2 regions of the Streptomyces sp. WM6372 genome follow, and region 1 is predicted to be linked to the other one. Evidence: riboswitches for the same ligand, from Rfam matches in the RefSeq annotation. Region 1 holds a riboswitch; the other holds the start of a gene.
The links. Region 1 has a riboswitch for S-adenosylmethionine ahead of thrC (threonine synthase). Riboswitches for the same ligand answer to the same signal wherever they lie in the genome.
Positions count from the first base shown of each region.

Region 2: it holds a riboswitch for S-adenosylmethionine, as region 1 does, so the genes downstream of both, ADK52_RS29675 (aminotransferase class V-fold PLP-dependent enzyme) here and thrC (threonine synthase) in region 1, are expected to answer to the same signal.

Region 1 is NZ_LGDB01000180.1:145,551-157,029, reverse strand. It holds gene ADK52_RS16850 (DUF3263 domain-containing protein) at 74-310, shown strand; gene otsB (trehalose-phosphatase) at 400-1,248, shown strand; gene ADK52_RS16840 (alpha,alpha-trehalose-phosphate synthase (UDP-forming)) at 1,353-2,804, opposite strand; gene ADK52_RS16835 (glucosyl-3-phosphoglycerate synthase) at 2,850-3,800, opposite strand; SAM riboswitch class I at 4,008-4,161, shown strand; gene thrC (threonine synthase) at 4,179-5,453, shown strand; gene ADK52_RS16825 (MoaD/ThiS family protein) at 5,489-5,767, shown strand; gene ADK52_RS16820 (cold-shock protein) at 6,151-6,354, shown strand; gene groL (chaperonin GroEL) at 6,755-8,377, shown strand; gene ADK52_RS16810 (Uma2 family endonuclease) at 8,463-8,960, opposite strand; gene ADK52_RS16805 (phosphoribosylanthranilate isomerase) at 9,173-9,772, shown strand; gene ADK52_RS16800 (serine/threonine-protein kinase) at 9,789-11,450, opposite strand.
Region 2 is NZ_LGDB01000215.1:30,710-42,188, reverse strand. It holds gene ADK52_RS29695 (c-type cytochrome) at 1-461, shown strand, start outside; gene ADK52_RS29690 (ubiquinol-cytochrome c reductase iron-sulfur subunit) at 458-1,516, shown strand; gene ADK52_RS29685 (cytochrome b) at 1,513-3,141, shown strand; gene trpD (anthranilate phosphoribosyltransferase) at 3,308-4,372, shown strand; SAM riboswitch class IV at 4,472-4,588, shown strand; gene ADK52_RS29675 (aminotransferase class V-fold PLP-dependent enzyme) at 4,828-6,219, shown strand; gene ADK52_RS29670 (Lrp/AsnC family transcriptional regulator) at 6,294-6,575, opposite strand; gene ADK52_RS29665 (rhomboid family intramembrane serine protease) at 6,572-7,294, opposite strand; gene ADK52_RS29660 (hypothetical protein) at 7,422-7,661, shown strand; gene ADK52_RS29655 (NYN domain-containing protein) at 7,702-9,066, shown strand; gene ADK52_RS29650 (C40 family peptidase) at 9,326-10,360, shown strand; gene ADK52_RS29645 (C40 family peptidase) at 10,612-11,479, shown strand, end outside.

The DNA of each region.
Region 1 (11,479 bases):
AGGGACGGCTGAGGGACGGCCGCCGAGGGGTGCGGGCCCGGTGGGTGTCACAGGGCGGCGTTAATCTGGCGGTATGACGGACGACGTGGGGCTGACGGCCACCGAGGCCGCGGTGCTCGCGTACGAGGGACGCACCTGGCCCGGGCCCGGGGCCAAGGAGCGGGCGATACGGGAAGGGCTGGGGATGACCCCGGTCCGCTACTACCAGCTGCTCAACGTGCTGATGGACGACCCGCGGGCGCTGGCCCACGCCCCCGGCACCGTCAACCGGCTGCGCCGCATCCGCGAGGCACAGCGGGCCCGGCGCTGAGGGGCGGCTCCGGGGGACGGATCCCCCGGGGGGTGTCCGGGCCTCGCGCGCCGTAGCCGTGGCCCGGCCGGGCCGTTAGGGTCGTCCGTATGGGGAGCCATCCGCACGACTTGCCGATGCCCGTCACCGCCGCCGGACGCGAGGGCCTCGAAGCCCTGCTCCGCGCACCCCGCCGTTCCGTCGTCGCGCTCGACTTCGACGGCACCCTCGCCGAGATCGTCCCCGACCCGGACCAGGCACGGGCCCACCCGGGGGCCGTCCCGGCCCTCTCCGCGCTCGCCCCCGAGGTCGACTCGGTGGCCGTGATCACCGGCCGACCGGCCGGTGTGGCCGTCCGCTACGGGGGCTTCGCCGGCGTCCCCGGACTGGAACACCTCGTCGTCCTCGGCCACTACGGCGCCGAGCGGTGGGACGCGGTGACCGGCATCGTCCACGCGCCGGCCGAGCACCCGGGAGTCGCCGCCGTACGGGCGGAGCTGCCCGGCTTCCTGGACTCCATCGGCGCCTGGCGCGGTACCTGGATCGAGGAGAAGGGCCGGGCGCTGGCCGTCCACACCCGGCGCGCCGACGACCCGGCGGCGGCCTTCGCGGCGCTGCGCGAACCCCTGGCCGAACTGGCGGCCCGCCACGGGCTCATGGTCGAGCCGGGCCGGGCGGTCCTGGAGCTGCGCCCCCCGGGCATGGACAAGGGCGTCGCCCTGACGGAGTTCGTGGCGGAACGGGACGCGGAGGCGGTCCTCTACGCGGGCGACGACCTCGGCGACCTCGCCGCGTACTCCGCGGTGGAGAAGCGCCGGGCCGACGGTCTGCCGGGGCTGCTGGTGTGCAGCGGCTCCGCCGAGGTCCCCGAGCTCGCCGCCCGGGCGGACCTGGTCCTGCCGGGCCCCGGCGCGGTGGCGGACTTCCTGGCCGTCCTGGCCGGGGCCATCCGCGGCTGACGGGCCCCAATGCCCCGCGAGCCGTCCCTGGCCGGGGCCATCCCGCGGGGCGACGGGCCCCACCGCCCCGCGGAGCCCCTCAAGGCTCCGCGCGGCGGCAGCGGTCACGCCTCGCGCAGGTCCTCCAGCTGGGCCGTGAACCACTCCGTCGCGGGGAGGGCCGTGGCGGCGGCGGCCAGGCGCTTCGTACGCTCCAGCCGCTCACCCGCCGGCATGGCCAGCGCCGCGTGCAGGGCCTCCGCCGTCGCCGTCACGTCGTACGGGTTCACCGTCAGCGCGTCCTCGCGGAGCTCCCCGTACGCCCCCGCCCCGGTCGACAGCACCAGCGCGCACCCCGCGTCCGACACCACCGGGATCTCCTTCGCCACCAGGTTCATCCCGTCCCGTACCGGGTTGACCAGCGCCACGTCCGCCAGCCGGTACGCCGCCAGGGAGCGGGCGAAGTCGTCCTTCACCGACACCAGCACCGGCTGCCAGTCCTCCGTACCGAACTCCTCGTTGATCCGCTCCGCCAGCTCCCGCACCGCCTCCGTGTACGAGCGGTACACGGCCAGGTCCTGCCGCGACGGGTACGCCGACGCCAGGTGCACCACCCGCCCGCGCCACTCGGGGTGCACCGTCAGCAGCTCCCGGTAGGCCAGCAGCCCGCGCACGATGTTCTTCGACAGCTCCGTCCGGTCCACCCGGACGATCGCCTTGCGGTCCCCGACCTCCGTCCGCAGCGCCGCCAGCTTGTCGTTCACCTCCGGCCGGTGCGCCAGCGCGCGCAGCTCGTCCCCGTCCACGCCCAGCGGGTACACGGCCACGTCCGTCCGCCGGTGCCGCACCGGGCCGCGCGGGGCCTTCTCGACGAACCGCTCGCCCGTCCCCGCCGGGGAGCACGGCTCGGCCACGCCCCGCTCGTCGTCCAGGTGCGAGCCGTCCATGAAGCTGTTCGCCCACGCCCAGGTGTGGAAGCCCACGACGTCCGCCCCGAGCATCCCCCACATCAGCTGCGAGCGGATGTCGTCGGGGAGCATCTCCAGGAACTCCCGCGAGGCCCACGGGGTGTGCGTGAAGTGGCTGATCTTCAGGTCGGGCCGCAGCTCCCGCAGCTCGCCCGGGACCAGCGCCAGGTGGTAGTCCTGCACGAGCACCGCCGCGCCCTCGCCCGCCTCCTCGGCGAGCGCCAGCGCGAAGGCGTGGTTGTACGCGGCGTACGACTGCCACTGCCGCCGGAACCGCGCGTCGAAGACCGGCTCGCGCGGGATGTCGTAAAGGTGGTGGTGGGTGAACCACAGCACCGAGTTCGCGATGCCGTTGTACGCGTCGTCGTACGTGGTGGGATCGATGTCCAGCATCCGGACGCCGGGCTCGGAGACGCCGCGGCGGACCGCCTCCCGGTCCGCGTCCGACAGGGCCGCGCAGATCCACAGCGCCTCCGGCTGGCGGGCGAGGGCGGCGGAGAGACCGGAGACGAGTCCGCCCCCGCCGCGCCGGGCCGTGAGGGTGCCGTCTTCGTCGAGTGCGTAGGAGAGCGGGCCGCGGTTCGCTGCAACGAGTACCTGGGAAGCCATGCGGCGAACCTAGCCCGGGGCCGGTGTGCTCAAACGTCAGTTCCCTCACGCCACCCGGCGGCCGGAGTACTCCTTCACCCCGGCCATCGGCGGCCGCTCCTCGGTGTCCACGGCGTACGTCCGGGGCCTGAACCCGTCCGGGCCGCGCTCGAACTGCGTCAGCTCCGGCCGTACGAGCTGGCCGCGCGAGAGCCGCAGCTGCGCCGTCCGGTAGATCGCCGCGGCCATCCGGCCCAGCGCCTGGCCGTCCTGATGGCGGTGGAGCCGTACGCCCACGTCCACCTGGGCCAGCGCGTCCAGTCCGACCGTGTGCAGCGCGTCCACGAGCAGGCCGAGCTCGACCCCGTACCCGACGGGGAAGGGCAAACGTTCCAGCAGGGACCGGCGCACGGCGTACTCGCCGCCCAGCGGCTGGACGAAGCCGGCCAGCTGCGGCCAGTGGAGGTTGAGGAGCGGGCGGGCGACCAGCTCGGTGACCCGGCCGCCCTGGCCGGGCGCGTCCCCCAGCGGGCGGTCGTACATCGCCTTGACGAACTGCACGCCGGGCTCGGTCAGCAGCGGGCCCACGATCCCGGACACGAACGTGGAGGAGAAGTCCCGCAGGTCCGCGTCCACGAAACAGACCACGTCACCGGTGGTCGCCAGCAGCGAGCGCCACAGCACCTCGCCCTTGCCGTGCAGGGCCGGGATCCGCGGCAGGATGTCGTCGCGGTGCACCACCCGGGCGCCGGCCTTGGCGGCCACCTCGGCGGTCCGGTCGGTGGAGCCCGAATCGATGACGACCAGCTCGTCGACCAGCGGCAGCGGCAGCCCGTCGATCAGATCGCGCCGGATCACCTCGACGATCGCGCCGACCGTCTCCTCCTCGTCGAGCGCGGGCAGGACGACGCTGACCGTGGCGCCCGCCGCCCGCTTGGCGGAAAGCAGCTGGTCGAGCGGTCGGTCGGCCGCGGACCAGGAGCGGTCCGCGAACCAGCGCTCCACCTCTTCCAGCACGTTCAGCACTCCCTGCTCGTCCGTCGGTCGTCCGTCGCTCCTCGGCGGTTTCGGCCGAAAAGTGATCCATCTCGCGGTTCGGACGGCTGTCTCAACCACCCGGACCTTCAGTTACAGTCTTGAACAACGCGAAGGACCACCGCATGCCGGGGGTCCCCGCGCACAAACGCCCGGACGCGCCGCAGAGCGCGCGGCCCGGTGCCATACCGCTCATCCAGAGGGGCAGAGGGACACGGCCCGTTGAAGCCCCGGCAACCCTCCAGTCGGTTCTCGCGCTTGCTTGCTTGCGGCAGCGAGGTCCCCGGCTAGGGAAGGTGCCAATTCCGTCTCATGGCGAAGTGCGCCATGGGGAAGATGAGGAGAAAGGGCCTCGCCATCATGGCTGCACAGACTGTTGCCACCTCTGTCGATCTCGGACCTGCCACGGGCCTCTCGTGTCGTGAGTGCGGTACCCGTTTCGAGCTCGGACCCATCTTCGCCTGCGTCGAGTGCTTCGGTCCGCTGGAAGTCGCCTACGACCTTCCCACCGGAGACCCGCAGGCGCTGCGCGCCGCGATCGAGGCCGGCCCGAACAACATCTGGCGCTACGCCCCGCTGCTGCCCGTCCCCGCGGACGTGGCCTCCAAGCCCAGCCTGAACCCGGGCTTCACCAAGCTCGTGGACGCGGCCAACCTGGCCAAGGAGCTCGGCGTCACGGGCAAGCTGTACGTCAAGGACGACTCCGGCAACCCGACGCACTCCTTCAAGGACCGCGTCGTGGCCATCGCCGTCGAGGCCGCCCGCGCCTTCGGCTTCACCACCCTGTCCTGCTCCTCCACCGGCAACCTGGCCGGCGCCGTCGGCGCCGCGGCCGCCCGGGCCGGCTTCCGCTCCTGCGTGTTCATCCCGCACGACCTGGAGCAGGGCAAGGTCGTCATGGCCGGTGTGTACGGCGGCGACCTCGTCGGCATCGAGGGCAACTACGACGACGTCAACCGCTTCTGCTCCGAGCTCATCGGCGACCCGCTCGGCGAGGGCTGGGGCTTCGTCAACGTCAACCTGCGTCCGTACTACGGCGAGGGCTCCAAGACGCTGGCCTACGAGATCTGCGAGCAGCTCGGCTGGCAGCTGCCCGACCAGATCGTGATCCCGATCGCCTCCGGCTCGCAGCTGACGAAGATCGACAAGGGCCTGCAGGAGCTGATCAAGCTCGGGCTCGTCGAGGACAAGCCGTACAAGATCTTCGGTGCCCAGGCCGAGGGCTGCTCCCCGGTCTCCACCGCCTTCAAGGCCGGCCACGACGTGGTCCGCCCGCAGAAGCCGAACACCATCGCCAAGTCGCTCGCCATCGGCAACCCGGCCGACGGCCCGTACGTCCTGGACATCGCCCGCCGTACGGGCGGCTACGTCGAGGACGTCACCGACGAGCAGGTCGTCGAGGCGATCAAGATCCTCGCGCAGACCGAGGGCATCTTCGCCGAGACCGCGGGCGGCGTGACCGTCGGCGTGACCAAGAAGCTCATCGAGAACGGGCAGCTCGACCCGGCGCTGACCACGGTGGTCCTCAACACCGGTGACGGCCTCAAGACCCTGGAGGCGGTGGCCGCGGACAGCGGGCAGACCGCCACCATCCGCCCGAGCCTGGACGCGTTCCGCGCCGCCGGCCTGGCCTGACCCCTACCCTCCGCCCCCGGAAAGGCAGTAGCGCCATGAGCGTCAACGTCCGCATCCCCACCATCCTGCGCACCTACACCGGCGGTCAGGCCGAGGTCCCCGCCGAGGGCGCGACCCTCTCCGAGGTCATCGCCTCCCTGGAGGCGAGCCACCCGGGCATCGCCGCCCGCGTCCTGGACGACCAGGGCAAGCTGCGCCGCTTCGTGAACGTCTACGTCAACGACGACGACGTGCGCTTCGAGGGCGGTCTGGACGCGGTGACGCCGGACGGCGCGGGCGTCTCGATCATTCCCGCCGTCGCCGGCGGCTGCTGACACGCGAAAGCCCAGAATTACCCCCTCCGGTAAAAGCGGAGGGGGTAATTCTGCTTGGTTGGGCGCGGTAGAGTTGGGGAAGTCCCCTCCGCTGTTCTTGCCCGCCGCATATGAGCGGGTCGCGTGATGGTTGACATTGAGTCAATGTGCGAGTGCGGTATGGGGCTTTGGCGAGATATGCCGGGTCCGAGTTGCCCGGGAATATGCCAACTTTTCACTCTATTTCAATGTATCCCCGTGTCCAGATTTCTCGTCGGATTGACCTGTTGCAGACAGCAGCGGTGCAGATACATTCAGCCCCGGTCGAGGCGTTCCGGCGCAAGTTCTGACCCGGGACCGCGAAGTGCGGTCCTGCGCAAGGGCCAGTAATAGGGGAGTTAGGCATGGCTCAGGGCACCGTCAAGTGGTTCAACGCGGAGAAGGGCTACGGCTTCATCGCGGTCGACGGTGGTGCGGATGTGTTCGTCCACTACAGCGCCATCCAGATGGACGGGTACCGCACCCTTGAAGAGGGTCAGCGGGTCGAGTTCGAGATCTCGCAGGGCCAGAAGGGTCCGCAGGCGGACATGGTCAAGCTCGCCGTCTAGCCCCGGCGCGATCGACCAGCGACGCATTACGCACGAGGGTCCACATCCTGGAGGAGGGATGTGGACCCTCGACGCATGTCCGGGCTCCGCCCGGGCCGGCCGGGCCTGTCGTTGCCCGAAGCCGCTTGCTCCCCCCGTCGCCCGACCGCCACCCCTCAGCGAGGCTTCTTCGAAGCCGCTTGCACTCTCGGGGGTCGAGTGCTAATCATTGGCGTTAGCACTCTCCTGGTGAGAGTGCTACTACACAGGACCGGGTCGGTGAGGCCCGCAGGGTCCGGCGGGAAGGAACCGCCGGGCACGCAGGCCGTCCGTCGCGGGCGCGGGCGCGGTCCGGAGCAATCCAACCCTCCCCTCGTGCCGACGGCGCAGGGGGAACCCCAGTCCTGGAGGACCACTTCAGATGGCCAAGATCATTGCGTTCGACGAGGAGGCCCGGCGCGGTCTCGAGCGCGGGATGAACCAGCTCGCCGACGCCGTCAAGGTCACCCTTGGCCCCAAGGGTCGCAACGTCGTCCTTGAGAAGAAGTGGGGCGCCCCCACGATCACCAACGATGGTGTCTCCATCGCCAAGGAGATCGAGCTCGAGGACCCGTACGAGAAGATCGGCGCCGAGCTGGTCAAGGAAGTCGCCAAGAAGACGGACGACGTCGCGGGCGACGGTACGACCACCGCCACCGTGCTCGCCCAGGCGCTCGTCCGCGAGGGCCTGCGCAACGTGGCCGCCGGCGCCAACCCGATGGCCCTCAAGCGCGGCATCGAGAAGGCCGTCGAGGCCGTCTCCGGCGCCCTGCTGGAGCAGGCGAAGGATGTCGAGACCAAGGAGCAGATCGCTTCCACGGCCTCCATCTCCGCCGCCGACACCCAGATCGGCGAGCTCATCGCCGAGGCCATGGACAAGGTCGGCAAGGAAGGCGTCATCACCGTCGAGGAGTCCCAGACCTTCGGTCTGGAGCTTGAGCTCACCGAGGGCATGCGCTTCGACAAGGGCTACATCTCGGCGTACTTCGCCACCGACATGGAGCGTATGGAGGCGTCGCTCGACGACCCGTACATCCTGATCGTCAACTCGAAGATCGGCTCGGTCAAGGACCTGCTGCCGCTCCTCGAGAAGGTCATGCAGTCCGGCAAGCCGCTGCTGATCATCGCCGAGGACGTCGAGGGCGAGGCCCTGTCGACCCTGGTCGTCAACAAGATCCGCGGCACCTTCCGCTCCGTCGCCGTCAAGGCCCCGGGCTTCGGTGACCGTCGCAAGGCCATGCTCGGCGACATCGCCATCCTCACGGGCGGCACGGTCATCTCCGAGGAGGTCGGCCTCAAGCTCGAGAACGCGGGCCTGGACCTGCTCGGCCGCGCCCGCAAGGTCGTCATCACCAAGGACGAGACCACGATCGTCGACGGTGCCGGTGACAGCGACCAGGTTCAGGGTCGCGTCAACCAGATCCGCGCCGAGATCGAGAACTCCGACTCGGACTACGACCGCGAGAAGCTCCAGGAGCGCCTCGCGAAGCTGGCCGGCGGCGTGGCCGTCATCAAGGCCGGCGCCGCGACCGAGGTGGAGCTCAAGGAGCGCAAGCACCGCATCGAGGACGCCGTTCGCAACGCGAAGGCGGCCGTCGAGGAGGGCATCGTCGCCGGTGGTGGCGTGGCCCTGCTCCAGGCCTCCGCGGTCTTCGAGAAGCTCGACCTGACGGGTGACGAGGCGACCGGCGCCAACGCCGTGAAGCTCGCCCTGGAGGCCCCGCTCAAGCAGATCGCCGTCAACGGTGGTCTCGAGGGTGGCGTCGTCGTGGAGAAGGTCCGCAACCTGACCGTCGGCTGGGGCCTGAACGCCGCGACCGGCGAGTACGTGGACATGATCGCCGAGGGCATCATCGACCCGGCGAAGGTCACCCGCTCCGCGCTGCAGAACGCGGCGTCGATCGCGGCCCTCTTCCTCACCACCGAGGCCGTCATCGCCGACAAGCCCGAGAAGGCCGGCGCCCCGGCCGGCGGCGGCATGCCGGGCGGTGACATGGACTTCTGATCGGCCCCTGGCTGATCGGCTGTTCTTCGACCGAGGGCGGCACTCCCCACACGGGGGGTGCCGCCCTCGGGCGTTCTCGGGGCTCCTAGAAGCCGCTGGTGTCGAGGGAGAAGTCGAAGGGCGAGGGGATCTGCAGGGGCTTCCCGAAGGACACCGTCGTACGAGAGCGGTACCCGTGCGGCGAGGGGTCCCAGAAGCAGGTGATCTCCGAGTCCTGCATGTCGACGACGAGGTAGACGGGCACGAGCCGGCCGTACACGTCGAGCTTTTCGTTCCAGTCCGCGTCCCTGGTGGAGACGGACGTGAACTCCCCGACCAGCGACAGCGCCGCGCCGTCCGCGTGCAGCCCCTCCTGCTCGAAGGCCGCCTCGTCCGCGACGTACAGGTCTGGTCCGTAGCCGCGCTCAGCTGCCTCGAACCGGAAGAGGAAGAGCGAGGTGTCCGCGAATTGCCCCTCGGGGACGTGGGCCTGGAGCTGCTCGCGCAAAAGACGCATGCGACGGGAGTAGCGCAGCTTGGAGAACGGCGACACGATGATCTTCCCCCGGATGAGCTCGGCCTTATAGCCGTCTGGCGTGTCCATCTCCGCAACCGTGCGCAGGAGCGTCTCGAATGTCGGCGGTGCCGCCTGCTCTATCGGTGTGGCCCGTTCGATCATGATCGTCACCGTGATCCTCCGCGTGGCGTGCCGTGTACTGGGCGTGAGCCCCGTTCCAGGCTAGCGGCGCAAGGGTGGCCGCGCCCGGGTGCCGAGACGGCTCACCACCCAACAGGGCGGTTTGGTTGACTGGGGGGATGAGCGAGCTGTTCGTGAAGATCTGCGGGCTGAAGACCGGGCCGGACGTCGACGTGGCCGTGGCGGCCGGGGCCGATGCCGTCGGGTTCGTCTTCGCACCGGGGAGCCCCCGTACGATCGGCGCCGCCGCGGCGCGGGAGCTGGCGGCGCGGGTGCCGGACTCGGTGCTGACCGTGGGGGTGTTCCGGGGGCAGCCGGTCGAGGAGGTGCGGCGGCTGGCCGAGGAGAGCGGCGTACGGGGAGTGCAGCTGCACGGCGACGAGGGCCCGGAGTACTACGAGGCGCTGCGCGCCGAGGGCCGGACCCTGCTGCGGGCCACCGCCGAGCACGTGAAGCGCTGCGGGGAGTACGGGGAGGACCTGCTGCTGCTCGACGCCCCCGACCCCGGCTCCGGCAAGCCGTGGAACTGGGGCTCCGCGGAGTTCACCGCGCCCGAGGGCCGCTGGCTGCTGGCCGGCGGGCTGACCCCGGGCAGCGTCCGGGACGCCGTGGAGACCACCGGCGCCTGGGGCGTGGACGTCTCCAGCGGAGTGGAGCGGGAGCGCGGGGTGAAGGACCCCGCCCTGATCCGCGCCTTCATCGAGGCCGCCCGCGGCTGACCCCGCCGCGCCGCCGTCAGGAAGCGCGCCACACCGTCATGTCCGCGGTGATCCAGCCGGGCAGGTCGGGCAGCCGCACGACCGGCTTGGTCTGGATCACGAGCAGCGCGATGTCCCCCGAGGGGTGCCGGACGCAGATCTCGGTGCCGGGCGCCGACGCGGCCAGCGGCAGCTCGTGCTGCGTGGCGGCCTTCGTGAGGAGGCCGCACGTGTCGAGGTTGCCCGTGCCGGGATCGGCGTACAGCTGGACGATCACGCTCGTGTCGCTCGCCAGCGCACAGCTGTTCTTCTCGCAGTCCAGACGGATGTCCCCGGTACGGTCCTCCCGCCTGACGGGGTCCTTGACGCCGATCGAGTTCTTCTGGTCCAGCCAGACCTGGGGGAAGGGGACGGGTGCGGGCGGCTTGGAGGCCTTGGGCGTACTCGATGCGGTTCCGCCGGCTCCACCGGACCCGATCGATCCACCGGCTCCGCCGGCTCCGGAGGCCTTGCCGCCGCTCGCCGGGCCGGGGGACGTGGCCGCGGCCGCGCTCCGTTCGCGCGCCCGGTCCGCCGCGTCCATGACGGTCCAGGCCAGACCGGTCAGCAGGACGGCCGCCGCGGTCACCGCCGCGGTGACGATCACAGCGGTACGCCGCCTGCGACTGCGCTGCTCCTCCGGTGTGAGGGGCGTCGTCACCGGCGGCTGCCAGGCCATCGGCGACGGCGACGGCGACGGCAGCGGCGGCTGCGGCTGCGGATCCAGGGCCCGCGTGTGGACCGAGGTGGGGTGCGGTACCGGAGCCGGGACCACCAGCTCCGGCCCCGTCACCTCCCGCCACACGGCCGGACCGCCGCCCGCGTCGGCGTCCTTGCCCAGCCGCTGCCGGCACCACGCGACGATCTCAGCCGGGGTGGCACGATCCTCCGGATCGGCTGCCAGGCACCGGGCGATCAGCGGGCGCAGGGGCTCCGGCAGCCGGGACAGGTCGGGATCGGAGTGCACGATCCGGAACAGCACGCTCACGGAGGGGCCGTCCCCGTACAACGGCTCGCCCAGCGCGGCGAACGCCGCCGTCTGGCCCAGCGCGAAGACGTCGGTGGCCGCCGTGGTCTCGCCCGCCAGGGCCTGTTCGGGGGCCATGTACTGGGGCGTGCCGATGGCGCTGCCCGTGGCGGTGGGAGAGGTGGTGCCGGAGGCCAGCGAGATGCCGAAGTCGATGACCCGGGGCCCGTCGGCGGCCAGCAGTACGTTCGACGGTTTCAGGTCGCGGTGCACGATCCCCGCACCGTGGATGACCTGGAGGGCCTCCGCCACCCCTGCCACCAGCCACAGCACCGCGGGCACCGGCAGCGGTCCGCGCCGGGCCACGGCCTCCGACAGCGAGGGCCCCGGCACGTACACGGTGGCCAGCCAGGGCGGCGTCGCGTCCGCGTCGGCGTCGATCAGCTCGGCGGTGTACGCGCCGCGGACCCGCCGGGCCGCCTCCACCTCCCGGCGGAACCGCCGCCGGAACGCCGGGTCCTCCGCCAGCTCGGGCCGTACCACTTTGATCGCCACCGGGCGGCCGCCCGGCGTGTGCGACAGGTAGACCCTGCCCATGCCGCCCGCGCCGAGCCGGGCCGCGAGGCGGTAGCCGGCAACGGTCTGCGGATCGTCCGCCCGCAGCGGCTGGAACACCTCGGTCGCGCTGTTCATCGGTCTCCCCCCGACTCCCCCGATCAACT
Region 2 (11,479 bases), on a different contig from region 1:
AGCTCGCCGCCTACATCGCCTCCCTCGGCGCCGGCCCGATCGTGCCGACCGAGAAGCAGTACGACCCGGCGGGCGCCGACATCGCCAGGGGTGGTGAGCTCTTCCGCAACAACTGCGCGCAGTGCCACAACTTCACCGGCGAAGGCGGCGCGCTGACGAACGGCAAGTACGCCCCCAACCTCGAGGGCGTCGAGCCGAAGCACATCTACGAGGCCATGCTCACCGGCCCGCAGAACATGCCCTCCTTCCCGGACAGCACCATGCCGACGAAGGAGAAGAAGGACATCATCGCGTACCTCCAGCACGTGAACGGCGAGCAGTCGGTCAGCCCTGGCGGCCTGAAGCTCGGTGGCCTCGGCCCCGTTTCCGAGGGTCTGTTCGGCTGGATCTTCGGCTTGGGTGCGCTGATCGCTGTCGCCGTCTGGGTCGCGGCCCACACCGCTAAGGCCAAGAAGTCATGAGTAGCCAAGACATTCCCGAAGAGAAGCACCTGCCGAGCGAGCAGGGCGACGCGCACCACGGTGGCGTAGCAGTCGCGGACGATCCGTTCGCCGACCCGGGCCTGCCGGTCCACAAGCCCCGTATCCAGGACATCGACGAGCGGGCCGCGAGGCGCTCCGAGCGCACCGTGGCGATGCTGTTCACGCTGTCGATGCTGGCCACGATCGGCTTCATCGTCTCGTACGTGACCATCCCGGTCGACAAGATCGTCTACATCTTCCCGGTCGGGAAGGTGAGCGGGCTCAACTTCGCCCTCGGTCTGACCCTGGGCACCGCCCTCTTCTGCATCGGCGCGGGAGCGGTCCACTGGGCCCGCACCCTGATGTCCGACGTCGAGGTCGCCGACGAGCGCCACGAGATCGCGGCGCCGCCGGAGCTCAAGGCGAAGGTCATGCAGGACTTCGCCGACGGCGCGAACGAGTCGGGCATCGCCCGCCGCCCGCTGATCCGCAACACCATGCTCGGCGCGCTGTCCATGCTGCCGCTGTCCGCTCTCATGATCATGCGCGACCTGGGCCCGCTGCCCGAGGAGAAGCTGCGCAAGACCGTGTGGGCCAAGGGCAAGCTGCTCATCAACGACAACACGAACGAGCCGCTGCGTCCCGAGGACGTGCTGGTCGGTTCGCTGACCTTCGCCAGGCCCGAGGGCCTGGAGGAGGAGCAGCACGACTTCCAGACGCAGATCGCCAAGGCCGCCCTGATGATCGTCCGCATCAAGCCGGACGACATCAAGGACAAGCAGGAACTCGAGTGGTCCCACGAGGGCATCGTGGCCTACTCGAAGATCTGCACCCACGTCGGCTGCCCGATCAGCCTGTACGAGCAGCAGACCCACCACGTGCTCTGCCCGTGCCACCAGTCCACCTTCGACCTCTCCGACGGCGCCCGAGTCATCTTCGGTCCGGCCGGCCACGCGCTTCCGCAGCTGCGGATCGGCGTGAACGGTGAAGGCTTCCTCGAAGCGCTCGGCGACTTCGAAGAGCCCGTCGGTCCTGCATTCTGGGAGCGCGGATGAGCACTGCCACTGATACCAAGCGCTCCGCGCCTTCCAAGGGCGAGCGGGTAGCGGACTGGGCCGACGGACGCCTGGGCATCTACAGCCTGGCCAAGTCCAACATGCGCAAGATCTTCCCGGACCACTGGTCCTTCATGCTGGGTGAGATCTGCCTCTACAGCTTCATCATCATCATCCTCACGGGTGTGTACCTGACGCTGTTCTTCCACCCGAGCATGAACGAGGTCGTGTACCACGGCTCGTACGTGCCGATGCAGGGCGTCCAGATGTCCGAGGCCTTCGCCTCGACCCTGGACATCAGCTTCGACGTCCGCGGTGGTCTGCTCATCCGGCAGATCCACCACTGGGCGGCGCTGATCTTCGTCGCCGGCATGGTCGTGCACATGATGCGCGTCTTCTTCACCGGCGCGTTCCGCAAGCCGCGCGAGGTCAACTGGATCTTCGGCTTCCTGCTGCTGGTCCTCGGCATGTTCACCGGTTTCACCGGTTACTCCCTGCCGGACGACCTGCTCTCGGGCACCGGTGTCCGCTTCATGGAGGGCGCGATCCTGTCCGTGCCGATCGTCGGCACGTACATCTCGTTCTTCCTCTTCGGCGGCGAGTTCCCCGGCGGCGACTTCGTCGCGCGGTTCTACTCGATCCACATCCTGCTGCTGCCCGGCATCATGATGGGCCTGCTGGTGGCCCACCTGATCCTGGTCTTCTACCACAAGCACACCCAGTTCGCGGGTCCCGGCAAGACGAACAACAACGTCGTCGGCATGCCGCTGCTGCCGGTCTACATGGCCAAGGCCGGAGGCTTCTTCTTCCTGGTCTTCGGTGTCATCGCGGCCATCGCGGCGCTCGCCTCGATCAACCCGATCTGGGCGCTCGGCCCGTACCGTCCGGACCACGTGTCCACCGGTGCGCAGCCCGACTGGTACATGGGCATGCCGGAAGGCCTGATCCGTGCCATGCCGGGCTGGGAGATCAACCTGTGGGGCCACACGCTCGTCCTGGGCGTGTTCATCCCGCTGGTCATCTTCCCGGTCGTGCTGGGCGCGATCGCCGCCTGGCCGTTCATCGAGTCCTGGGTCACCGGGGACAAGCGCGAGCACCACATCCTGGACCGCCCGCGCAACGTCCCGACCCGTACGGCCTTCGGTGTCGCCTGGATCGCGGAGTACATCGTGCTGCTGATCGGCGGTGGAAACGACATGTTCGCGCAGTACTTCCACCTCTCGATCAACAACATCACGTGGTTCGTCCGGATCGGCTTCTTCGTCGTCCCGGTCCTCGCGTTCATCGTCACCAAGCGCATCTGCCTCGGCCTCCAGCGCCGGGACCACGACAAGGTGCTGCACGGTCGCGAGACCGGCATCATCAAGCGCCTGCCGCACGGTGAGTTCGTCGAGGTCCACGAGCCGCTCTCGCAGGCCAAGCTGCACACGCTGACCGCGCACGAGCAGTACAAGCCGGTCGAGATCGGCCCGACGGTCGACGAGAACGGCGTCGAGCGCAAGGTCGGCCGCAAGGAGAAGCTCCGCGCGAAGCTCAGCAAGGGCTTCTACGCCGAGAACAACCAGATTCCGAAGCCCACGGTGGAGGAGTACAAGGAGATCCAGAGCGGCCACGGCCACCACTGATCCCGCTTGAGGGACTGATTCAGGTCAGTCCTGGTGTCGCCACGGCGAGAGCCCCGTCCAGTGTCCGGACGGGGCTCTTTGCCGTCCCCGGGGCTGGATAGGCTGAACCCCTTCCCATTCGAGTGGGCCCCGACATCGGGTGGCCGATCAACAGCAGGAGCGGACCATGAACGTTGCGACCCCGGCAGGCGGCGACAGCGTGGCGGCCCGCGGCTGGCCGGGCATCCTCGACGCCCTGCTGACCGGCCAGGACCTGCGCTCCGACGAGACGGCCTGGGCCATGGACCGGATCATGCGCGGGGAGGCCACGGACGCCCAGATCGCGGGCTTCGTGGTGGCGCTGCGGGCCAAGGGGGAGACGGTCGAGGAGATCAGCGGCCTCGTCGGGAGCATGTACGAACACGCCAACCTGATCGAGGTGCCGGGCCGGACGGTGGACATCGTCGGCACCGGCGGCGACGGGGCCAAGACGGTGAACATCTCCACGATGTCGGCGATCGTCGTGGCCGGTACGGGTGCCAAGGTGGTCAAGCACGGCAACCGGGCCGCGTCCTCCGCGAGCGGGTCCTCGGACGTCCTGGAGAAGCTCGGCGTCAACCTGGACCTGACCCCCGCCGGGGTGGTGCGGGTCGCGGAGGAGGCCGGCATCACGTTCTGCTTCGCCGTGAAGTTCCACCCGGCGCTGCGGCACGTGGCCGCCGCCCGCAAGGAGCTGGGCATCCGGACCCTGTTCAACTTCCTCGGACCGCTGACCAACCCGGCGCGGGTACGGGCCCAGGCGACCGGTGTGGCCGACCCCCGGGTGGCGCCCATCGTGGCGGGCGTGCTCGCCGAGCGGGGCTCCTCGGCGCTGGTGTTCCGCGGGGACGACGGCCTGGACGAGCTGACGACCACCGCGACCTCCCGGGTGTGGTGGGTCCGCGACGGCCGGGTGGACGAGCAGTCGTTCGACCCGCGCGACGTCGGCATCCCGCTGGTCGACGTCTCGGCGCTGCGGGGCGCGGACGCCTCGTACAACGCGGACGTGGCCCGTCGGCTGCTGGCCGGCGAGACCGGCCCGGTGCGCGAAGCGGTCCTGCTCAACGCGGCGGCGGCCCTGGTGGCCCTGGACCCGGGCACGGGCCCCCTGGAGGACCAGATCCGCAGCGCGGTCGCCCGTGCGGCCGAGTCCATCGACTCGGGCGCGGCCCGCGCGGCCCTGGACCGCTGGGTGGCGGCCAGCAACGCGTGAACGTGGCGAGTGGCACCTGATCGTTTCCGGCCAAGGCCCCGGTCCACCATGCGGACCGGGGTCTTGTGCGCGGGGGATCTTGTGGCAGGATGCTGACCAGGTCACGAGTGACAGCGTTTTGGCCCCGGCTTGCTGTCCGGCAACCCTCCTTCCGTGGCGGGGTGCCCCGGGTGATGACCAGGTCGCAGGCAGAAAGGCCTGCGGCAAGCGCGGATCCCTCGACACCAGGGGTCCTGGTCCCTCGAGGAGCTTTTCCGTGAGCAAGCGAATGCGATAGGGCGACTCCGCCCCTTCTTCACCCTCCGTGCGGTCCTGAGTCGTCCGCGCGTCGAGGCAACTCCCGTACCCACCCGCACCCGTGCATCCGCGCACCCGTTTCCGGGACGCGTGTGCCGCGTGCCTCCGCGTACGGGCCGTCCGAAGCCATTCAGCCTGTCCTGCCGGGAGATACCGCCATGTCCACGTACCCGAACGCCGCCACCACCAGCACCGCCGCCACCGACGCCGTCGACCCCGCCTGTGCCCAGCCGCTGCCGGTCCTCGGCCGGGACGTCACCGTCCCGCTCGTCACGGGCGGCGAGGTCACGTACGCGGCCCTCGACTACGCGGCCAGCGCCCCCGCGCTCCAGCGGGTCTGGGACGACGTCGCCGCGTACGCCCCGTACTACGGCAGCGTGCACCGCGGCGCGGGTTACCTCTCCCAGCTGTCCACGGACCTCTTCGAGCAGAGCCGCGTGACGGTCGCCGAGTTCCTCGACTGCCGTCCGTCCGATCAGGTGATCTTCACCCGGTCCACCACCGACTCGCTGAACCTGCTCGCCGCCGTGCTGCCGGCCGACTGCCAGGTGTTCGTCTTCGAGACCGAGCACCACGCCTCGCTGCTGCCGTGGGGGGACGCGCAGGTCACGTACCTCAACGCGCCGCGGACCCCGGTCCAGGCCGTGGAGACCCTGGAGCGGGCGCTGGCGGAGCGCGACCCCTACGGCCCGGCGCTGGTGTGCGTCACCGGCGCGTCCAACGTCACCGGTGAGCTGTGGCCGGTGAAGGAGCTCGCCGCCGCGGCGCACGCCCACGGCGCGCGGATCGTCCTGGACGCCGCCCAGCTGGCCCCGCACCACCCCGTCTCCGTGCAGGAGCTGGACGTGGACTGGGTGGCCTTCTCCGGGCACAAGCTGTACGCGCCGTTCGGCTCGGGCGTACTGGCCGGGCGCGCGGACTGGCTGCAGCAGGCGCAGCCGTACCTGGCCGGCGGCGGCGCCTCCCGCAAGGTCGCCCGCCGCGCGGACGGCGGCGTCGACGTCGAGTGGCACACGACGGCGGCCCGCCACGAGGCCGGCTCCCCGAACGTGATCGGCGTGTACTCGATCGCCTCGGCCTGCAAGGCCCTGACCGAGGCGGGCTTCGACGGCCTCGTCGCCCGCGAGCGGCACCTGATCGCCAAGGTCCGGGACGGCCTGGCGGAGGTCCCGGCCGTCCGCGTCCTGTCCCTCTTCGGCGACGACGCCCCGCGGGTCGGCGTCATCTCCTTCGTGGTGGACGGCTGGAACAGCTCGCACTTCGCGGCGGCGCTGTCGGCGGAGTACGGGATCGGCGTCCGCGACGGCCTGTTCTGCGCCCACCCGCTGGTCCGCACCCTGCTGGGCAGCGAGCCGCAGGCGCAGGGCGAATGCGGAGCCCCCGAGGGGGCCCCGGGCGAGCGCTCCCTGAACGCGATCCGCGTCAGCTTCGGCGCCGGCACCCCGGACGAGCACGTCGACCGCTTCGTCGGCGCCGTGAAGGAACTGGTCACCTCCGGAGCCAAGTGGCAGTACCGCACCGAGGAAGGCCGCTGCGTACCGGCCGTCTGACACCCCGTCGGGACCGCGCTCCGGGGTCCTGCCGCGCCCCGTCCGCTCCGTGCGGGGGGCGTGCGGGCGTGAGGTCAGGCGTCGAGGCCGATGGCGAAGGCCGCTTCCAGGTCGTGCTGGGAGTACGTGCGGAACGCCACGTGGGTGTCCGTCGCCTCGACGCCCGGGATCTTGCTGATGCGGCCCGGGATGATGTCCGCCAGGTTCTCGTGGCGGGCCACGCGGACCAGGGCGATCAGGTCGTACGTCCCCGTGACGGAGTAGACCTCGCTGACGCTGTCCAGCGCGGCGATCGACTCGGCGATCTCGGGGATGCGGTCCACGCTGGTCTTGATGAGCACGATCGCGGTGATCACGGCTGGCTGTCTCCCTCGGTGGCCGTCGCTGGTCGCCTCACTCTAGTCGTACGCCGATAGCGCACCCACGCGTAGACGAAGCCGAGCGAGAAGCCCACCAGGTGGGCGAGGTAGGCCACCCCGGGGCCGCTTCCCGCGCGGTGCGCGGCCACCCACTGGAGGGCGAACCAGAACAGCAGGACCATCCACGCGGGGAAGCGCAGCGGGAGGAAGAGCAGGAAGGGGAACAAGCTGGTCACCCGCGCTCGCGGGAACAGGCACAGGAAGGCTCCGAGCACCGCCGAGATCGCGCCGGACGCACCCACCAGCGTCTGCGGCGAGGAGGCGTTGGCCGCCGCGTACGCCGCCAGCGCCAGGTAGCCCGTACAGATGTAGAACGACAGGAACTCCGGCCGCCCCATCCGCTCCTGCGTCATCACGCCGAAGACGTACAGGAACAGCATGTTGCCGAGCAGGTGCAGCCAGCTGCCGTGCACGAACAAGGCGGTCAGCGGTGTCAGCAGGGCCCGCGCCGAGCCGGTGAAGAGTTCGTCCGGGACCACGCCCCAGCGCCGGAAGTACGCGGTCCCCGTCTCCACTAACCGCTCGCCCGTCCCGTACGAGGGATCGAGCCCCGAGGCCGGGCCGAGCAGGAACACCACGCAGCAGCCCGCGATCAGCGCGTGGACGACCACCGGGCCCCGGGCGGCCTCCCGGAGGGCCTGCCACTTTACGATCATGCGATCGAGCATGACCCAAGCGGACCCTCCCCGAGCACCGGCAGGCCGTAGGGTTACGTGCTGCGGTCCGCCGATTGACGCGGACGGCGGCTTTAATTGAATCAGCTACGAAGGAGAGAGCGGCCTGATGACGGTTCCCCTGCCGACCGACACCACCCGGTGGCGCTGCACGCTGTGCGGCAACCTCACGCGTTTCGACGTCACTCGTTCGTCGAAGGTCGTGGAGTACGTCCACCTGGATCTTGCCGGGGAGCCCAAGGTCGAGGAGCGCGAGGTGGTCAATGAGACCATCGAGTCGGTCCGCTGCCGGTGGTGCAACGCGGTGGACCAGATCGAGCTCGTGGACAGGCCGGGCGCGGACTCCTGACGGAGCCCCGCCCACAGGTGAATGACGGTAGGGGTGACGGATTGTGGAGCCAGCAAGCGGCGCTGAGCCGGCCGACGCGGCCGGCGACGCCGCCGAGGTGCTCGACCGCCCGCTGCCGGAAGGCGTGCGGCGCCGGGTCGTCGCGCTCGTCTCGGACGCCTTCGGCGGACTGACGGTCGCGGACCTCCCCGCGCAGCTGCGCCAGTACGCCCGGTTCACCCCGACCCGGCGCGCCAAGTTCGCGGGCAACGCCATGGCCGCGGCGGTGGAGGCGGACGCCCTCTTCCGGGGCCGCGTCGCCGAGAAGCTCCGCGAGGCCCAGGCCGAGCTGGCCGGTGCGCTGGAGTCCGGCGCCCCGCCCGCCGCCGCGGACCCGCTGGACGTGGCGGCCGCCGCGTACGTACTGCGCCCGGTCGGCTGGGTGAAGCTGGTGGCCGCCGCGGGCGAGGAGGCGCAGCGCGCCGACGCCGAGCGGGTCGGCGAGGAGACCCGGCGCGAACTGGACCGGCTGCGCGAGGAACTGGCCCACGCACGGGACGCGCAGCGCCTGGGCGGCGAGCAGGTACGGACCGAGCTGGACGCGGCCCGCAAGGAAGCGGAATCGCTTCAGCGCAAGCTGCGCAGCGCCCAGAGCGATGTGAAGCGCGGCGAGGCGGCCCTGCGCAAGGTCACCGCCGAGATCGACGGGATCCGGGGCGAGGCGGCCGCGCAGGTGGCGGCCGCCGAGAGCGAGACCCGGCGCCTCAAGTCCCGCCTCGCGGAGGTGGAGACGGCGCTGGAGACCTCCCGCCGGGCCACCCGCGAGGGCCGCAGCGTCGAGGACATGCGGCTGCGGCTGCTGCTGGACACGGTGCTGGACGCGGCCCAGGGGCTGCGCCGGGAGCTGGCGCTGCCGCCGGTGTCGACGCGGCCGGCCGACACCGTGGACGCGGTGGAGCCGGGCCGGATGACCCCGAAGGACATCGCGGCACGCGCCCTGTCGGAGACGGATCCCGCGCTGCTGGACCAGTTGTTGGCGCTGCCCCAGGCCCATCTGGTGGTCGACGGCTACAACGTGACGAAGACCGGCTATCCGACGATGCCGCTGGAGAAGCAGCGGCTGCGGCTGCTGGGCGGGCTGTCGATGCTGGCCGCGCAGACGGGCGCGGAGATGACGTGCGTCTTCGACGGCGCGGAGCTGGCGGCCCCGGTGCTGCTCGCGCCGCCGCGCGGGGTGCGGGTGCTGTTCTCCAAGCCCGGTGTGACGGCGGACGAGCTGATCCGCCAGCTGGTGCGCGCGGAACCGCCCGGCCGGCCGGTGGTCGTGGTCTCCACCGACCGCGAGGTGGCCGACGGCGTGGCGAAGGCCGGCGCCCGGCCCGTGACGTCCGCTTTGTTGCTGAAGCGGCTTTCGCGCGTTTCGTAACTCGTAGCTGAAATGCCCGATTTCACAGGGCCGGCAGGGAACGTACCGTCAAGTGCCCTGCACAGAGCGTGGGCTGTAGGTAAAGAACCTGGTCGGCAGCCAAGTTTTTTGCCGACAGGATTTGAACTGATCACAGCGAGGTCACTAGGGTCGGCTCAAACCTTCGTGCGGTAGTTCACTCATTCGGGGTGACGGCGGAGGTGCGCTGCCGAGCCCTGCGACTGTAATCGGCGGCTCCAGGCATAAGGAGCTCGCGTTCGTGGCGTCCCACCGTCGACCCAAGCCGCCGACCCGCACCCGCGTGAGCGTGCTCACCGCCCTCGCCACCGCGGCCGTCGCCCTCTCCTCCCACTCGGCCATGGCCGCCCCGGCCAAGCCGGGCAAGGACGAGGTCAAGAGCAAGGTCGACGCCCTCTACGAGGAGTCCGAGCAGGCCACCGAGAAGTTCAACGGGGCCAAGGAGCGCCAGGAGAAGCTGGAGAAGGAGATCTCGCAGCTCCAGGACCAGGTCGCGCGCGGCCAGGACGAGCTCAACGGCCTGCGCAACACGCTCGGTTCGATGGCGACGGCCCAGTACCGCGGCGGCGGCCTCGACCCGTCCATGCTGCTCCTGCTGTCCTCCGACCCGGATGCCTTCCTCGACAAGGCCTCCACGCTCCAGCAGGTGAGCGGCAAGCAGGTCGAGGCGATAACGAAGATCCAGGCCAAGCAGCGCAGCCTCTCGCAGCAGCGTCAGGAAGCCACCGGCAAGCTCGCCGACCTCGAAGCCGTCCGCAAGGAACTCGCCGAGAAGAAGGCGGCCGCCCAGAGCAAGCTCGCCGACGCCCAGGCCCTCCTCAACACGCTGACCACCGAAGAGCGGGGCCAGTTGAAGAGCGACGCGGCCAAGGACGGCCAGGCCGCCGCGGACGCCGCCGGCTCCAAGGGCGCGGTGAAGGGCTCGGGCCGGGCCGGGGCGGCCCTCGCCGCCGCGATCACCCAGAAGGGCGACCGCTACCACATGGGCGACACCGGCCCCGACTCGTGGGACTGCTCGGGCCTGACCCAGTGGGCCTACGCCCAGGCCGGCGTCAAGATCAGCCGCGTCACCACCACGCAGGCCAACGACGGCACGCGCATCTACAACCAGAGCGACCTCCAGCCCGGAGACCTGGTCCTCTTCTACGACGACCTGCACCACGTCGGCCTCTACGCGGGCAACGGCCAGGTCTTCCACGCCTCCAACCCGACCGGTGGCGTCCGTTACGAGGCCATGAAGAACATGCCGTTCCAGTTCGGCGTCCGCGTCGGCTGACCCGCCCCGAGGGCCACGCGCCCGCCCCGGGACGCGCCGCACACCGCCCATCCGGGCGAATTCCGCGGCCCCGCTGTGACCACACGCCCCGCCGGTGACCTGCGTCTCCGGCGGGGCGTCGGCGTATGCGTCCCGCGGGGGTCGTTGGCCGGGGTGTGGCGGCGCGGTTACTGTCTGCCAGCGCGGAACCCGGCACACGGCCGTCCACGGAGGGCGGACCCGGTCCCGTGCAGCGGAAGGGAGCGGTTCCAGTGGCGTCCCATCGTCGGCCCGGGCTCGGCAGCCTCGACAGGAGCACCAGGGTCACCGTCCTGACCGTCGCCGCGGCCACCGCCGCGGCAGCCATGACGGGTGCGACGGCGAGCGCGGCCCCCACGCTGCCGCAGGATCCCGCGGCAGGCGCCCGCGCCCAGGTCGACCGGCTCTTCGAGGAGGCCGAACAGGCCACCGAGCGCTACAACCGGGCGGGCGAGCGGGCCGACCGGCTCCGCACCGAGATCGACCGGGCCCAGGACGCACTGGCCCGCGGCCAGGACCGCATCAACACCATGCGCGGCCTCCTCGGCACCTTCGCCGGAGCCCAGTACCGCTCCGGCGGCATCGACCCCGCCGTCGAGCTGATGCTCTCCGAGGACCCGGACGAATACCTCGACAAGGCCTCCCAGCTGAACCGGCTGACGGACCGGCAGGCCCGCCGGCTCGACGAACTGCGCAAGGAGCAGCGCCGGCTGGTCCAGCAGCGCCACGAGGCCTCGCAGAAGCTCGCCGAACTCGACTCCGTACGGGCCGACGTGGCCCGCCAGAAGCGCGCCGTCACCGCCAAGCTGGCCGACGCCCGCCGGCTCCTGAACGCCATGCCCAGTCAGGAGCGGGCCGACTTCGAGCGGGCCTCGCGCTCCGGCGAGCGCCCCGGGGGCCTGCCCGAGCTGAACTCGCTCGGTCCCTCCTCGGGCCGCGCCGCGACCGCAGTGATGGCCGCCCGGTCCGCCGTCGGCCGCCCGTACATCTGGGGCTCCACCGGGCCCTCCGGGTTCGACTGCTCCGGGCTGATGGTGTGGTCGTACCGGCAGGCGGGCGTCTCCCTGCCGCGCACCTCGCAGGCCCAGCGGTACGCGGGCC